Oceanicoccus sp. KOV_DT_Chl: one gene and its partner. The protein of the gene in region 2 interacts with the protein of the main gene of each other region in a pairwise test. Links are inferred from orthologs where the notes say so. Each region holds a gene or a part of one and is shown on either strand. Other genes may lie near its edges. The genes, in order: UNITIG_RS22090 and UNITIG_RS10220.

Region 1 (3,159 bases), on a different replicon or contig from region 2:
AACCAGGTTTTTATCCAGATCGGTTTCTTCACCCAGCATTTCCAGCGAAATTTCTTTCTTCAAACTGCGAGCCAAATCCCGTACTACTCGAGGAAAACGACCAAACACTTTTTTGATGGGTTGCATCCGCGTTTCATAACTGCAGTTTGCAAATCAGCCGTCACCACATCTAAATTAGATACGGCTTTAGTCATTACTTCATCACCACTCTTGGCACCTAAGCGCACCAATCGATTACGGACCAATACCAGCTCGCCCACCATGTTCATGATGTCGTCAAGACGCTGGGTATCTACCCGCACCGTGGCCTCAGCGGCAGGACTTTCTTTAGCTGCCGGGGGCTTAGCTGCTGGAGGTGCTTTAGCTGGCGGCGCAGAGGGTTTCTTTTCTTCTGCAGCGGCCGGCTTTGGTGTTGGGGGCGGAGGTGGTGGGGGCGGAGGCGGCGCACTGGCCGGGGGGGTTGAGTATCACCACCGATATCGGTAGGCCCTTGTCCTTCTCCATGTAGCTGGTCTAGTAAAGCCTCAAACTCATCATCATTGATAACATCATCGCCGCCTGCAGCAGCTGGCGCCGGTTTATTGTCAGCAGCAGGTTTAGCGGTACTAGCTCCTGGCGCACCGGAGCCATGTAATTCGTTCAGTAATGCTTCGAATTCATCTTCCGTTATTTCATCATTATTTGAACTAGCGGCGGCCGGAGGTGGTGTAGGCTGCGACGCTGTCGCCCCGCTGTGCTGCCCTTTACCATGAATATTATCCAGTAACGCCTCAAATTCATCATCGCTAATTTCATCGGAGTCACTGCTGGCTGCAGGGGTTGCTGCCGCAGCCGGAGCCTCTGCAGGATCTGCGATCGCATTGAGGAACTGTTCAAACTCGGCATCAGTGATGTCACCGCCTGGCTCTGGCTCTGCAGCTGGCACTTCTTCAGCTGCATCTACTGGCGCTTCAGCCGTACCTGCAGCATCTTCTGCAACGACTAATGCACCTAAACGTTCCAGCAATTCCGGATCTGCTGGCGAGGGCGCATTACCGCCTTGCACTTCTGCAAACATTTCATTAACGGCATCCAGCGCTTGCAGCACCACATCCATTAACTCAGGCGTAACGCTACGCTTACCGGTACGTAAAAAATCAAATAGATTTTCAGTGATGTGACAGCAATCCACCAGTGCAGTGAGCTGCAGAAAACCCGCACCACCCTTAACGGTATGAAATCCACGGAATATAGCATTGAGTAAACCGACATCATCAGGACGTTGTTCCAGGTCGACCAACTGTTCAGACAATTGCTCCAGAATTTCACCGGCCTCAACCAGAAAATCCTGCAGTATTTCTTCGTCTTCACCGAACATTAATTACTCCCCAGTAACCACTCGCAATGCTAGCTAACAAACGTCTTAGTCGAATCGTCTAAAAACCCAGGCTCGATAACAAATCATCCACATCATCCTGTCCTGACACCACATCATTGCGCTGTTCCGCATTAATCTGTGGCCCCTCTGCAGTTACATCTTTACTTTCAGCTGACACATCTTCCGTTTTGGCAACTTCGGCTTTCCTAACAATTCCGGTTAATTCTTCTACTTGCCCAGCCACTCGCATCAACTCGACCAGACGCTCCTCAACCTCCTGTACCAAGCTAATAACTTTTTTGATCACCTGGCCAGTTAAGTCCTGAAAATCCTGCGCCAACAGAATCGTATTCAACTTGTCACTAAGCTGAGTCGATGAATCTGTTGAGAATGCTAAATATTCATCAATACGCCGGTATAAATCCCGAAACTCTTCAGGGTCCATCTCGCGACGCAGTAAACGCCCCCAATCCTCGCGTAAAGCCACAGCCTTATCGCCAATTGCAGACGCCAGCGGAATCCCCTCCTCCACCATGTCCATAGTCTTATCGGCAGAACTCTGCGTAAGATTAATGACATAATCGAGACGATCCTGGGCATTGGTCATTTTTGACTCGACATCACCCGCGGCATCACTCTCGCTAGTATTTGGAATCTCAGGTGCGCCAATATCGAAATTAACGATGGCCTCATGTAAACCACGAGTTAATTTACCTACTTCGCGGTAAATATTACGGTCGCGAGCCTCATTGAGGTCCTCTATCGCACTAGAAGCACCGGTGAAGTCCCCGGCCTCTAAGCGATCGACTAGCGTGCGGGCCCGGCCTTTCAGCTCATCCCACACCCCGTCGAGTTCGGTGCCTTTGTCTTTTCCCAACATGGAATTGTTTTACCTTGCGTCAGTGACTTAGCGGTTACGGCTGTTACCCAGCCTGACTAACCCTGAACCCGCTCGAAAATCTTATCGATCTTTTCTTTTAATACGGCTGCGGTAAATGGCTTCACTACATAGCCGTTAACGCCTGCTTGAGCAGCTTCAACAATTTGATCGCGCTTGGCTTCAGCAGTTACCATCAAAATAGGCATGTTCTTCAATCGCTCATCAGCACGAACCGCTTTCAATAAATCGATACCGGTCATGCCCGGCATATTCCAGTCAGTGACCAGAAAATCAAAATTGCCATTTTGCAGCATCGGCAATGCAGTGACACCGTCATCTGCTTCCGATGTATTGGTAAAACCCAAATCACGCAATAGGTTTTTGATAATTCGCCGCATTGTTGAAAAATCGTCAACAATGAGAATTTTCATATCTTTGTTCAAAGCTACCTCCAGAGAATTTCAGGCTTTGACGTATAAAGTGACGTACCTATCCAGTCTAGCCCCTGCTGTGGGGGTATCCAGTAGATAACGGCTTTTATAGCAATTTTTATCGAGATTTTCATAGAAAAATTATGTATTTATCTCATTAAGTTAAAGCTTATCGGCCAATGGCAAAAAAACTGTATAGATTGCGCTCAGCGGCAAGCGAGAATGGTTTACTCAGAAGGCGGGTTAGATTGCCAGTCGACCAACCGACTTCGCAATCGCAAGGCGGCCTGACTATGGATTTGGCTAACACGGGATTCACTCACCCCCAACACCAAGCCTATTTCTTTGAGGTTCAATTCTTCATCGTAGTACAAAGCTAACACCAACCGCTCACGCTCCGGTAAGGTAGCAATAGCTGCCGCCAAACCCCTGCGTAAAGCGTCACTTTGGATACCGTCCAACGGATCTGCTGCGGAGCTGGGTAGTTGCTC
Region 2 (3,325 bases):
TCATTATCTTTTTTAGCGATACCCTGAATAAACTCTGCTCGAATTTGTGCGCCGAATGCCGGTGCATCCTCAATATCACTATCCTGTATCTCAGCGACTTCACTCACCGCATCGGCCAACAAACCAAGCGTGTGTTGCTGGCCATCACTTACCAACTCTATTACCACGATACAAGTTCTCCGATGCAACTCTATCGCTGGCCGCCCCAACCGAACTGCCAGATCAATGATCGGCACCACCTCGCCACGCAAATTGATAACACCACTAATAAAACGGGGCATCAAAGGCACAGCCGTTACGCCATCGTATTCAAGAATCTCCCGGGTCTTCGATAGCTCCATACCAAAAAACTCGCCGCCGATACGAAAGGTAAGGAATTGACGAGCTTCAGAAACATCCATACTTAACAATTCCGAGTGTTCACTATTCATGCAGAAAAATCCTCGCGCACACCCTTATGTCTGGACTCCATCAAGACAGCCGAGTGGATTAATTGGGGAATATCCAGAATAAAAGCAATCTCCCCGCCTCCTAATAAACTTGAGCCACCGACACCCTTCAATGCCTGGAAAATAGGACCCAGCGGCTTTATAACCGTTTGAATTTCACCATGCAGAACATCGACAATAATAGCCGCACGATCATTACCAAATTTAACTACGACTAATTTCTCTGGCTCTGTTTTACTCCCCGCTAACGCGAAGATTGATTTTAAACTCAGGTAAGGAACCAACTCTCCACGTAAATTAATGCTATTCCTTCCCGCCACATGCTCAACGGAATTGAAGTCCATACATTCAAGAATAGTCGCTTGCGGAATAATAAAATCGGTACCGTAGGCCGATACGTGAAAACCATCGATGATTGCTAACGTTAGAGGTAACCGAATACGAATCATCGTCCCTTTACCCGACTCGCTTTCTATCTCTATACCGCCTTGTAACGACTCGATATTTCTCCGCACCACATCCATACCAACACCACGACCCGACAAGTCAGTGACGGAATCCGCTGTTGATAATCCGGCATGAAAAATCAGTTGATGAATGTCGTGATTAGATAATTGCTGACTCGCTTCTACAACACCATTATCAATGGCCTTTTGACGAATCCTATTGGTATCGAGCCCGCCACCATCATCTCTTACTTCAATCACAATACTGCCCGCATCGTGGTAGGCTGAAAGCTTTAACAGCCCCTGCTCCGGTTTATTGCGCTCTTTTCTTATACTTACTGGCTCTACACCATGATCAATAGAATTTCTAACAATATGCGTAAGGGGATCGACCAACCGCTCTACCATAGATCGATCGAGCTCAGTTTCCGAACCTTCAAGTACCAGCCTAATATCTTTATCCAGCCCTGCTGCGGTATCCCGAACTACCCGTTGAAAGCGTTGGAAAGTATCACCTATCGGCACCATCCTTAAATTGAGCGCAGCATCCTGAATCTGCTCAGTAATAGACCCCATTCCGGTAACAGCTTCCTCCAGGTCATTATTAGCAACACTATCGCAAAGCAGGTCAATACGTTGACGACTTACTAACAATTCACCAATCAGATTAATTAATTGATCAACACATTCAGAATCAACTCTTATAAACCGGGTAGTACTAGTTCGCTCTTTAGTTTGCTGCTGCAGCGCCGCACTCACTACTTGTGGCGACACCTGCTGCTGGTCCATTAGCATTTCACCTAATGGTTTCTTGGCGCCACTCTCAAATAGTTGGGTAACCTGATCGCTTACTGCATCATCCAGCTCCTTAAGTGTCAGCGCACCACTATTGACTAATATTTCTCCTAGCTTGCGCTGCCCCAAACCAGAAGACTTAATGAGTTTAATATACTCCTCAATAGCACTTTGCGGTGGTACTAGCTTGATCTCGGCGCCGTCAGCAACAAACATAAACGCATCGTTAATAGCCTCTCGACTGGCACTACTTATCAAGCCCAACTCAAAATTAAAATATAATGTTTCGGGATCAAATTTTTCCTTGGCAGGCAAAGTATTAGTAATGGTTTCAAAATACTGAAACTCACCCATCGTTTTTAAAAATTTTAAAATTGAAAGGGGGTCCATTCCGTTTTGCAGTACATCTCCACTCAAGCGGATAGATAAATGCCAGCAGCCTTCACTACTATTATTTTCTTCATTATCTTCCTCGTCATCCGATGACGGCGATTCCTCTGCAAGCCACGGCCCTAACGCTTCTACCAGCTCTTGCTCAACAACTACATTTTCAGCCGAAATCTCTACACCTGCAATTACAGCAGCAACATGACTGCCAATATGATCGCCGCACTTTAATAAAATATTCAGTAAATCTTTTTCAATGTTAAAATCACCATCTCGTGCACGATCAAGGACGTTTTCTACCTTGTGAGTAAAGGCAACAATATTATCCAAACCAAACAACCCGGATGAGCCTTTAATGGTATGAGCCGCCCTGAAAATTTCATTAAGTGTTTCCGGATCGTTATCGCCATCTCCTATTCTAAGTAAGGCAGCTTCCATCTGCTCCAGTAATTCCTGAGCCTCTGCAATAAACGTATCTAGCGCCGCATCCATACTCATACAGCAACGTCCTCTTGCGTTAATATTTTCTTTAAGTTTAGCAAGTTCAATACTGAGTCAGCTGAATCACTGATTTTAGTAAGCTTTATTGATTTTTCTTCAGCGACAGCGTGGGCGAACAACACTAACAATTGTGCGCCAGAAGTATCAATTTCAACTATACCTGATAAGTCTAATTTAAGATCTGCAGCACACCATTCTGGCTTAGCAAACAGTTTGGAAAAATCCTCTTTAGCAGTATAAATTGTCATCTCCCCACTAAAGATAAGGTATAGCAACCACCTGATTTTTTCGCCTTAATTTCCATGAGTAATACTCATATAAGCATCGATACGGCTTTTAGCATTTGCTCAGGCTGGAACGGCTTAACAATCCAGGCTTTAGCTCCAGCGGCCTGACCTTGCTTTTTCTTTTCGTCCGCACCTTCTGTAGTGAGCATAATGATCGGGGTAAATTTATACTCAGCTAACTTTTTAACTTCTGTCACCATGGTAATGCCATCCATGTTCGGCATATTGACATCCGATATTATTAAATGAACTTTTGTGCCATTCAGTTTTGACAGTGCGTCTTTACCATCACATGCTTCAATTACGGTATAGCCCGCCCCCTTTAACGCAATTCCCACCACCTGCCTGACACTGGCCGAATCATCTACTACAAGAATTGTTTTTGACATAAATACTTTTTTCCTTTTTTAAAAAAATGTAACTTCTGACTCATCCGGAACGCCGGCACTTTCCCCTTGAG

What was found.
Region 1: the proteins of UNITIG_RS10220 (region 2) and UNITIG_RS22090 interact in binary tests that used the Escherichia coli proteins (3 or more experiments, as listed by UniProt). The link is inferred for Oceanicoccus sp. KOV_DT_Chl from one-to-one orthologs.

Annotation. Positions count from the first base shown.
Region 1 is NZ_FQLF01000007.1:191,131-194,289, forward strand. The notes cover bases 327-3,159. They hold UNITIG_RS22090 (protein phosphatase CheZ), read right to left. Parts: upstream 2,238-3,159; coding sequence 1,416-2,237; downstream 327-1,415. Other genes in these bases: cheY (chemotaxis response regulator CheY), read right to left, coding at 2,294-2,680; UNITIG_RS22100 (RNA polymerase sigma factor FliA), read right to left, coding at 2,896-3,159.
Region 2 is NZ_FQLF01000002.1:1,373,661-1,376,985, forward strand. Bases 2-3,000 are described here. They hold UNITIG_RS10220 (chemotaxis protein CheA), read right to left. Parts: upstream 2,576-3,000; coding sequence 428-2,575; downstream 2-427. Other genes in these bases: UNITIG_RS10215 (chemotaxis protein CheW), read right to left, coding at 2-431; UNITIG_RS10225 (STAS domain-containing protein), read right to left, coding at 2,572-2,826; UNITIG_RS10230 (response regulator), read right to left, coding at 2,892-3,000. In the rest of the region: more of UNITIG_RS10215, read right to left, coding at 1-1; more of UNITIG_RS10230, read right to left, coding at 3,001-3,254; UNITIG_RS10235 (methyl-accepting chemotaxis protein), read right to left, coding at 3,273-3,325. UniProt on the Escherichia coli protein: Involved in the transmission of sensory signals from the chemoreceptors to the flagellar motors. CheA is autophosphorylated; it can transfer its phosphate group to either CheB or CheY.